DNA from 2 places in the Klebsiella sp. RIT-PI-d genome. Region 1 is predicted to be linked to the other one. Evidence: predicted binding sites of a transcription regulator. Region 1 holds the regulator's gene; the other holds the start of a gene.
The links. Region 1 encodes PurR, which represses purine synthesis genes. Its sites were predicted from a motif close to CANGCAAACGTTTGCNTG; they were not measured.

Region 1 (5,612 bases):
TTTTTAACAATGCGGCTCAGGTATGGAACCACACCTTTTACTGGCACTGCCTGGCTCCTGACGCTGGCGGCGAACCAGGCAGCGATCTCGCCGCAGCCCTTAGCCAGTCGTTCGGCAGCGTAGACGACTTTAAAAAGCAGTTTACCGATGCGGCAATCAAGAATTTTGGTTCTGGCTGGACATGGCTGGTACAAAAATCTGACGGCAGCCTGGCGATTGTATCCACCTCTAACGCCGGCACACCGCTGACCACCTCCGACAAACCGCTATTAACGGTCGATGTCTGGGAACATGCTTATTACATTGACTATCGTAATGCCCGCCCGGGTTATCTGGAGCATTTCTGGGCGCTGGTGAACTGGTCATTCGTGGCTGACAACCTGGCAGCCTGAGTTAACACACAGAGGGCTTGCGCCCTCTGTGTTACCCGTTAGCGGCTAATGCAGGTCTCATATGCTGGCTGGCGCGGCGAAAAAAGCGACATCATTGAAAAAATAAAAGTAAGCCACAAGCAAAACAGTTTTACTATCAGCACAATAAGCTGGTACGGAGCACGAGGGAGAGAAAATACTCCGCCGGAGCAATCAGTGCAGGACAGCAACCAGAGCACTTGCGACAATCAGACTCAGGACAATGATCGTGGTGACCAGGGAAAACTTAAGATCGGTACTCATCGATTTTTACTCCTTGTTATAACCTTGTGAAATGTGAGCTTGTCCATTTTTACACACCTTGCGGCGAAAATCTTGCAGGATTTAAAGTGAGACACATTTTTCTCTTTCACTTTTCTTCAGAATCGGCCAAAATTCCACGCTTAATTATAAGCGTACCAGTCATTACCCCTCACCTGACGTAATGTGTCATTTCCCGGCGCAAAGCAATGACGACGAAATTGCAACAGGGGTGTGTAAAGGCAAACGTTTACCCTCCTATTTGCAGGCGTTCAGGCCAGGGTCCGGAGTAAGATTTAATGGCAACAATTAAAGATGTCGCGAGACGCGCAAACGTTTCCACTACCACTGTATCTCACGTTATCAACAAGACGCGTTTTGTTGCTGAAGATACGCGTAATGCGGTGTGGGCGGCAATTAAAGAACTTCACTACTCTCCGAGCGCCGTTGCCAGGAGCCTCAAGGTAAATCATACCAAGTCCATTGGCCTTCTGGCGACCAGCAGCGAAGCCGCCTATTTTGCTGAAATTATTGAAGCGGTTGAAAAAAGCTGTTTTCAGAAAGGCTACACACTGATCCTTGGCAATGCCTGGAACGACATAGAAAAGCAAGGCGCCTACCTTTCAATGATGGCGCAGAAGCGTGTCGATGGCCTGCTGGTGATGTGCTCTGAGTATCCTGAGCCGCTATTGAAAATGCTGGAAGAATACCGTCATATACCGATGGTGGTAATGGACTGGGGCGAATCCAAAGCTGATTTTACCGACTCGGTGATCGACAATGCCTTCGAAGGGGGTTACATGGCCGGGCGGTATTTACTTGAGCGTGGACATCGTGACATCGGTATTATTCCGGGCGCGCTCGAGCGCAATACCGGCGCAGGTCGACTGGCCGGTTTTATGAAAGCAATGGAAGAAACTCAGGTTAATGTTCCACCGCAGTGGATCGTGCAGGGTGATTTTGAGCCTGAGTCAGGTTATCAGGCGATGCAAAAAATTCTTAATCAATCCCCTCGCCCGACAGCCGTTTTCTGCGGCGGTGATATCATGGCGATGGGTGCGCTCTGCGCTGCCGATGAAATGGGTTTGCGCGTACCGCAGGATATCTCCCTGATTGGCTATGACAATGTGCGCAACGCCCGTTTCTTTACACCGGCGCTGACAACCATTCATCAGCCTAAAGACTCGCTCGGAGAGGAAGCGTTCAATACCCTGCTGGATCGCATTGTGAATAAGCGCGTCGAATCAAAATCAATTGAGGTTCATCCTCAACTCATTGAACGTCGATCGGTTGCTGACGGTCCCTATCTTGACTATCGCCGCTAAGTTAACAAGCGGGGTCCGTTTCCTGCGGGTCCCGCAGCCACTCTTTATTCAGTGTTTCACTGTCGCCCAGATACGCCAGCAGCCATTCCAGCGCGGGTGAAATATCACTCTGCTGCCAGGTTAAACAACATGCCGCATCAGGAAAAGGATTTTCCAGATCCAGCTCCACCCACTCCCCGGAATCCAGCCACGGGCGGGCAGAATGTGAGGGGATCATTGCCGCGCAGAGCCCTGCCGAGATGCAGGTAGCCGAAGACTCCCAGTCAGGCACGACCACCCTTTTTTGATTGTCCAGCAGCCACGTCGTACGTTTAGGCAGCGATCGCGAGGTGTCTTCGCGTACCAGCGACGGCCAGTTGCGCAATTCATCATCGCTTAAAGGCCCGATATTAAGCGCCAGAGGATGGTGGCGCGCCACAACGCAGCTCCAGCTCAGCATGCCCATATCGCGAAAGGCATAGCGTCCTCCGACCGGAATAGCCTGCGTTGCGCCAATCGCCAGTTCAACGCGGCCGTCCGCCAGCGCATCCCAGACACCGTTAAAAACTTCCTGAAAAACGATCAGTTCGACATCCGGGAAATGGCGATAGAAATCGACAATCATCTGGCGAGTGCGTTCAGGTCTGACAATGTTATCGACGGCGATAGGCAGTTGACTGCGCCAGCCGTTGGCAATTTGCTGACACTGCTGGCGGGTGATCAGCATTTTTTTGATAACAGAACGCCCTTCTTTCAAAAACCAGCTTCCTGCCGGCGTTAATTCTACGTCCCGGTGCCGACGTTCAAACAGCGGGACAGCCAGCCACTCTTCCATCTGGCGGACTGTATAGCTGACAGCAGAAGGCACGCGGTGCAACTCCTGTGCCGCCGCGCTAAAGCTACCGTTGCGCGCTACCGCATCTATGACTTCAAGAGAATATTCTGACCACATTTTTTGCCTTCAATTTTTTTGATGTCAATTCGCAAATATTAGCGTTTCACAACCTGGAATGCACTGCCTACACTCATGTTCCTGTCATCTGCAATTATAAAGAGAAGTGTTATGCAACCTGGAAAAGGGTTTTTGGTGTGGCTTGGCGGACTCAGCGTGCTGGGTTTTTTAGCCACCGATATGTATTTACCCGCCTTTGCGGCAATTCAGCAGGATCTTAATACGCCTGCCGCAGCGGTGAGCGCCAGTTTAAGTGTATTCCTCGCGGGGTTTGCCCTTGGCCAGTTAATTTGGGGCCCGCTCTCTGACCGTTTCGGTCGTCGCCCGGTGTTATTAACCGGACTGGCAATTTTCGCCATCGGCTGTCTGGGGATGCTCTGGGTTAAAGATGCCACAACGCTACTGGTGCTGCGTTTCGTCCAGGCCGCTGGCGTTTGCGCGGCTGCCGTCACCTGGCAGGCCATGGTTACCGATTACTATCCGGCGCAGCGTGTAAACCGTATTTTTGCCACTATCATGCCGCTGGTTGGTCTTTCGCCCGCGCTCGCGCCGCTTCTTGGCAGCTGGATACTCACTCATTTTGACTGGCAGGCTATATTCGCCACGCTGTTTGCTATCACTCTGATCCTGATGCTTCCTGCCCTGCGCCTGAAGAAGGTTACGCAAAAAAATGCCACTGACGGTAAAGCCCTGACGTTTAGTATGCTGCTGCGTTCACGCTCATATCTCGGAAACGTGCTGATTTACGCTGCCTGCTCAGCCAGTTTTTTCGCCTGGCTCACCGGCTCACCGTTTATTCTTCATGATATGGGGTATGGACCCGGCGCAATTGGTCTGAGCTATGTACCGCAAACCATTGCATTTTTAGTTGGCGGCTACGGTTGCCGGGCAGCACTGCAAAAATGGCAGGGAGAGCAGCTACTTCCCTGGCTGCTGAGTCTCTACGCATTAAGCGTGATTGGCACCTGGTGTACCGGGTTATTCAGCCCTGATTCGCTGACAGCGCTTCTGATCCCGTTTTGTATTATGGCGATCGCAAACGGCGGTATTTATCCCATCGTTGTTGCGCAGGCGCTACGTCCCTTTCCCCAGGCAACGGGACGCGCGGCAGCGTTGCAGAATACGTTGCAGCTTGGACTGTGTTTTCTTGCAAGCCTGGTCGTCTCCTGGCTGGTGGCAACGCCGCTGTTAACCACCACCAGCGTTATGCTGATGACCGCAGTTCTGGCGGGTATTGGCTACTGGATGCAGCAAATGGAAAGTCACAAAATCAGGGTTCCCGCAAAGCGTTGACAGCTGGAGTGTGTCAAAGAAGTAATTAATTAGCGCGCTAACATTTTTGTGTTGAATCAGAGTGTTTAGCGTCCTATACTTTCTTGCATTGCATATTATTACGATAAAAGCAGTATTATTTAGCGGGTGATGGAGTTCACCCGTTTACACCACGGATGGCATTTCGGTAAGGGTTCCCTTCCTTCCTCTGTTTCTACATCGGACAGTAAACTTACAGTGCCACTGTAAGTTTTTTCATAAGCCAAATTGTATCTACGCTTTTATGGATCTGAATCATATACGCGTGATGGAGAAGCTATGAGTTCATCGTGTATCGAAGACGTCAGCATACCGGAAGACGACTGGTATCGTATTGCGAACGAGTTATTAAGCCGCGCAGATATCACCATTAATGGTGCAGCTCCTTATGATTTACAGGTTAAAAACCCGCATTTCTTTAAGCGTGTGCTCCAGGAAGGCTCGCTCGGGTTGGGTGAAAGTTATATGGATGGCTGGTGGGAATGCGACCAGCTGGACAGCTTTTTCACTAAGATCCTCCGCGCCGGTCTGGACACCCAGTTACCGCACCATCTGAAAGACACGCTTCGCGTGGCTACAACTCGTCTGATTAATTTACAAAGTAAAAAACGTGCCTGGATCGTGGGTAAGGAACATTACGATTTGGGCAACGATCTGTTTACCCGAATGCTCGATCCCTACATGCAGTATTCCTGTGCATACTGGAAAGAGGCCGATAATCTGGTCGATGCGCAGCAGGCTAAACTGGCATTGATTTGCGAAAAACTACAGCTCAAACCCGGGATGCGAGTGCTGGATATTGGCTGCGGCTGGGGCGGCCTTGCCTCATGGATGGCCAAAAATTACCACGTCAGCGTGACCGGCGTAACCATTTCTGCCGAACAGCAGAAGCTGGCTCAGGACCGGTGTTCAGGCCTCGATGTTAATTTCCTGCTTCAGGATTATCGCGACTTGCAGGATCAGTTTGACCGTATCGTGTCAGTAGGCATGTTTGAACATGTCGGTCCTAAAAACTACAAAACGTATTTTGAGGTGGTGGATCGCAATCTCAAGCCGGACGGGCTTTTCCTTTTGCATACCATCGGTGCGAAAAAAACGGACACCAGTGTTGATCCATGGATCGATAAATATATTTTTCCCAATGGCTGTTTACCGTCGGTCCGGCAAATAGCGACAGCCAGTGAATCTCATTTCGTAATGGAGGACTGGCATAATTTTGGCCCTGATTACGACAAAACGCTGATGGCATGGTATCAACGTTTCCAGGCGTTATGGCCTGAGATTGCCAATAACTATTCTGAACGCTTCAAGCGGATGTTTGATTATTATCTGACGGCCTGCGCGGGCGCCTTTCGGGCACGGGATATTCAGCTC
Region 2 (5,612 bases), 1.2 Mb from region 1:
CGTCACCAGGATTTAGTCATTTCGAGCCAGGGCAGTAATGCACTGCGCGCCGTAATGACCGATGCCCGCCTGAGCGAAGCCCGTGAATATGCTGTGCAGCAGAATATCAACATTCTGCGCAATCGTGTTAACCAGCTGGGTGTCGCCGAGCCGGTGGTACAACGTCAGGGTGCTGACCGCATCGTGGTTGAATTGCCAGGTATTCAGGATACTGCCCGGGCCAAAGAAATTTTGGGTGCCACAGCCACGCTTGAATTCCGTCTGGTGAACACTAACGTCGATCAGGCTGCCGCCGCCTCTGGCCGTATTCCTGGCGACTCCGAAGTGAAGTCGATGCGTGAAGGCCAGCCGGTTGTACTGTACAAGCGTGTGATCCTGACCGGCGACCATATCACCGATTCGACGTCCAACCAGGATGAGTACAATCAGCCGCAGGTTAACATCTCGCTGGACAGCGCAGGTGGCAATATCATGTCTAACTTCACCAAGGACAATATCGGCAAGCCGATGGCGACCCTGTTTGTGGAATACAAAGACAGCGGTAAAAAAGATGCTAACGGTCGCGCTATCCTGGTGAAACAGGAAGAGGTGATTAACGTGGCGAATATCCAGTCTCGCCTGGGTAACAGCTTCCGTATTACCGGCATCAACAATCCAAATGAAGCGCGCCAGCTTTCGCTGCTGCTGCGTGCCGGTGCCTTGATTGCGCCAATTCAGATTGTTGAAGAACGTACGATTGGTCCAACGCTGGGTATGCAGAATATCAAGCAGGGTCTTGAAGCGTGTCTGGCGGGTCTGGTGGTCTCTATCCTGTTCATGCTGGTCTTCTACAAGAAATTCGGTCTGATTGCGACCAGTGCGCTGGTGGCAAACCTGGTGCTGATCGTCGGTATCATGTCATTGCTACCGGGGGCGACGTTGAGTATGCCCGGGATTGCTGGGATCGTGTTAACACTTGCGGTGGCGGTTGATGCTAACGTACTGATCAACGAGCGTATCAAAGAAGAGCTAAGCAACGGACGCTCTGTGCAGCAGGCCATCAATGAAGGCTATGCTGGCGCATTCAGCTCCATCTTCGATGCGAACATCACCACGCTGATTAAAGTCCTGATCCTGTATGCCGTGGGCACCGGGGCAATTAAAGGGTTCGCGATTACTACCGGTATTGGTGTAGCGACGTCGATGTTTACCGCGATTGTCGGTACGCGTGCCATCGTAAACCTGTTGTATGGCGGCAAACGCGTCAACAAGCTGTCAATCTGAGGAGTGCGATGTGGCACAGGAATATACTGTTGAACAATTGAACCACGGCCGTAAAGTCTATGACTTTATGCGCTGGGACTACTGGGCTTTTGGCATCTCCGGCCTGTTGCTGGTGGCGGCCATTGTGGTTATGGGCATCCGCGGTTTTAACTGGGGGCTTGATTTCACCGGCGGTACCGTCATTGAAATCACCCTTGAAAAACCCGCTGATATGGACGTGATGCGCGAAGCGCTGCAAAAAGCCGGCTTTGAAGAGCCGCAGTTGCAAAACTTTGGTAGCAGCCATGACATCATGGTCCGCATGCCGCCGACCGAGGGTGAAAACGGCGGCCAGGTACTGGGCAGCAAGGTACTGAGCGTCATTAATGAGGCCACCCATCAAAACGCCGCCGTTAAGCGTATTGAATTTGTGGGGCCAAGCGTAGGTGCCGATCTGGCACAAACCGGGGCAATGGCGCTGCTGGTGGCGCTGATTTCAATCCTGGTGTACGTCGGTTTCCGCTTTGAGTGGCGACTGGCAGCCGGGGTTGTTATCTCGCTGGCGCACGATGTGATTATCACCTTGGGCATTTTGTCGTTATTCCACATCGAGATTGACCTGACTATCGTTGCATCACTGATGTCGGTCATTGGTTACTCGCTGAACGATAGCATCGTGGTATCCGACCGTATTCGTGAAAACTTCCGCAAAATTCGTCGCGGGACGCCTTACGAAATCTTTAACGTGTCGTTGACCCAGACGCTGCACCGTACGTTGATTACCTCTGGTACTACGTTAGTGGTTATTCTAATGCTGTACCTCTTTGGTGGTCCGGTACTGGAAGGCTTCTCGCTGACCATGCTGATCGGTGTTTCCATCGGTACGGCGTCGTCTATCTACGTGGCCTCAGCGCTGGCGCTGAAACTCGGGATGCGACGCGAGCACATGCTGCAGCAGAAAGTTGAGAAAGAAGGGGCGGATCAACCGTCAATTCTGCCGTAAACTGACTTTCAGTTCAGATATGGAATCCCGGTCGCAGGACCGGGATTTTTTTATTACAGCAGCGCAAATATTCGCTACTCTCCATGTTAAATGGCTTTTGACATGGAGTAATGCCAGTGATCTGTTCCCTTTCATCTGTTCAACTGCAAAACGTTACGCCGCCTGCCGTCTGGCATGATGTACCCTCAGTGATCCTCAGTAACGACACTCTTCGGGCCCGTAAACATAACGTTGTCGCCAGAATGCAGCAGCAGCAGCTGGATGCGCTGATTATTTACGCCGACAAAGAGCACGGCGGCAACTTTGAATACCTCACCGGTTTTATTCCACGCTTTGAAGAAGCGTTACTGGTACTGCACAGCACGGGCGATGCAGTCCTGGTCTTAGGCAACGAAAATCTCAAACTGGCCGCCCATGCGCGGCTGCCGAATACGGTGATCCATGCTCCGTGGTTTTCACTGCCCAATCAGCCTATGGATAATCTGCACTCCCTGCCCGAACAGCTTGCGCAGGCGGGTATTAGCGCAGGTAAACGTTATGGACTGGTGGGCTGGAAGTTATTCACCGGAATGGCAGACAGCGCACAGACTGTGTTCGATCTTCCGGCCTTTATCGTTGATGCCCTGCGCCAGGCCGTGCAGGGGCAGAGCGATTTTACTAACGCAACGGCACTGTTTATCGCGCCTGATAGCGGCGTGCGCACCTTAAACAATGCGAATGAGCTGGCGCATTATGAATATGGTGCCAATCTGGCATCAACGGCCATACTGACCGCGATGAATGCTATTTCACTGGGTAAAACGGAAAAGCAAATCGGCTCGCTGCTGGCGGCGGAAGGGCAGCCTAATAACGTGGTGATGATTGCCGCCACCGGGGAACGCTTCGCCCATGCCGGTCTCTATCCGGGGGATAAGATCATTGCGCGGGGAGATAAGTTTTCGCTTACCACCAGTTTTAAAGGCGGGTTGAGCAGCCGTGCGGCTTACGTGGTCGCCGATGCGCTCGAGCTGCCTGCGGACGTTGCCGACTACCTTGAGGTGATGGCAAAACCCTATTATCTGGCGGTGGTTAGCTGGCTGGAAAACCTGCGGATCGGTATGCGCGGCGGGGAGATATATGCATTAATTGAGCAGGTGCTACCTAAAGAAAAATACCGCTGGCATCTCAATCCCGGTCACCTGGTTGCCGATGAAGAGTGGCTCTGCTCGCCGATTGGGCCAAATTCTGAGGCGATTTTACGCAGTGGGATGCTGCTGCAAATCGATATTATTCCGTCCCGACCTGGGTATGCCGGTGCCAGCATCGAAGATACCGTCGCACTGGCCGATTGGGAACTGCGTGAGGTGCTGGCGCGCGAGTATCCGGCGCTATGGCAGCGCGTGATCACCCGTCGCGAACATATTCAGCAGCAGTATGGCATTTGTTTGCCGGAGGATGTTTTGCCTTTTTCAAACACGGTGGGGTATTTACGTCCGTGGCTGTTGGATCATACCCGCGCGTTACGCTGCATCGGATAATAAGCCAAAAAAAGCCGATCGGTAGATCGGCTTTTGGCGAGCAAGGCGATTAGAAATTATAGCCTGCAACCAGATACCAGCCGAAGCCGTTGGATTTAATCGGCTCTGCCTGCCATACCGGGCGATCGCCATCATTCCACTGTCCGCCGTTATGGAAGTAACGGGCCACCACTGAGTAGTGCCAGTGATCGTAGTTCAGCGCCAGCACGTGGCTGGAGGCGATAGAATTACTGGTGCGGTACTGGTCGTCGCCCAAATCTGAACCCCAGTCAAAGTTGGTGAAGCCGATGTAGCTCAGGTGGCCGCCCCACACGTCGGTAATAGGCACAAAGTATTTAATTTTAAAGCGATAGCCATCCCACTCGTTTTCGTTGGATGCGCCATAGTTCTGCCACTGATATTTCGCATACACGTTCAGCGACAGACCAATTGGCAGACCGGTTTCCACGTCGGTACCCAAACCCATGTACCAGGTGCTCTGACGGCCTGCCTGATTGCGACCCATATCGTAAATATAGTTGTTCGCAAAGTACCATTCTTTGAACGGGCCAACGCTCAGATCGGTATTCGTTAGTTTATCAATAGAAAAACGCGGTTCAATTTCAGTAAACAGCGGAGAACCATGATTCCAGATCCCGCGGGAATCACCATCACCCCCAAAGAAGCGTGGCGCATCCACGTAACCGTAGAAGTCAAACCAGTCTTTTTTGGCGAACGCTTCGTATTCCAGATAGGTATCGTTACGTAATGCCGGTCCAAAGCGGGTGTGATAGCTGCCAACAACGTTGACGCTCTGATGCCACCAGTCGGAGACGAACTGCGGTTTTTCCTGTTCGGCTGCCTGAGCGGTGAAGCCAGAAGAGAGTGCCAGCACTGCGCCTGCTGCAAGAATTGTATGTTTCATAGTTATGCCACTGTTTGAAAAAAATCCCATTCGGGAATGAAAAGATGACTTCGCGTTACTGAATGTTTCAAATTTCTGTGGTGCCTATTATAAGAATCATTGCTCACAAAAATATGTGTTGTTTCACATTCTTGTCACACACGTAATCGATTGCGTTCACGTTTGCGTACATTAACGGCGCGCATTGTACTGGCAACCTGTTTCATTGCCAACATTTACAGGATTTAAATAAGTATGAGTGATGATGACTGTCGCAGGGGAGGGGCAAACGTGATGGCACTTTGCTGGCGCAGGCCAAATAACAGCAGACCCGGCGGTGATGCCGGGTGTGCCGCAACTCAAAAAGTGAATCCGGGATAACTACGGCTGTTGTGCAGGCTGAATATCATGGATGCGAATAAAACCTAACTGCTCGGGCGTAATGCCGTTAAGTTGTAATGGCAGGTCAACATCGCTGGGCGCCAGAGTGCTGGCCGGAGCTGTGATCAGCTGGTTCTGAACATTAACCTCGCGGTGATCCTGGGTTGTTCCCTGAATTTGCCCCCATTCAACGGTTCCGCTAAATGCAGGTAACGGATCGTTAGATTCACCCTGAATACGCAGCGTCAGACGGGTCCCGTTGGCGTCAGGTGTAATATTGGCAAGCGACATGCGCAGCATACCAATCTGGCTATTCAGGCGGGCTGGTGTATTCGCACCCGGCAGCAAGTACACCCCACTGGCGGAGTTTTTATTCAATGCATTTTGCTGGGTGATTTTGACCGTCTCTTGGTTCAGTTTGGTCATCTCCTGATTAAGCGTGCTGACGCTCTGATGAAGCTGACGAACCTCACTTTGTGGTGCGCAGGCGCTGAGTGAAAACAGGCTTCCCAGCACCACTACTTTTACATAACGTCTTGTCATTGCGACGATCCCTTCAAAAAGACTCACATTCTCATTATGGTAG

Region 2: a site for PurR is predicted at 4,806-4,823, ahead of AC791_RS07205 (nucleoside-specific channel-forming protein Tsx). Genes of this name have one in related genera too.

What each region holds. Positions count from the first base shown of each region.
Region 1 is NZ_LGIT01000009.1:1,304,111-1,309,722, forward strand. It holds gene sodB (superoxide dismutase [Fe]) at 1-392, shown strand, start outside; gene AC791_RS20380 (YnhF family membrane protein) at 585-674, opposite strand; gene purR (HTH-type transcriptional repressor PurR) at 971-1,996, shown strand; gene punR (DNA-binding transcriptional activator PunR) at 1,998-2,927, opposite strand; gene punC (purine nucleoside transporter PunC) at 3,039-4,220, shown strand; gene cfa (cyclopropane fatty acyl phospholipid synthase) at 4,518-5,612, shown strand, end outside.
Region 2 is NZ_LGIT01000009.1:127,049-132,660, forward strand. It holds gene secD (protein translocase subunit SecD) at 1-1,263, shown strand, start outside; gene secF (protein translocase subunit SecF) at 1,274-2,245, shown strand; gene AC791_RS07200 (M24 family metallopeptidase) at 2,356-3,762, shown strand; gene AC791_RS07205 (nucleoside-specific channel-forming protein Tsx) at 3,812-4,666, opposite strand; gene AC791_RS07210 (DUF3251 domain-containing protein) at 5,027-5,569, opposite strand.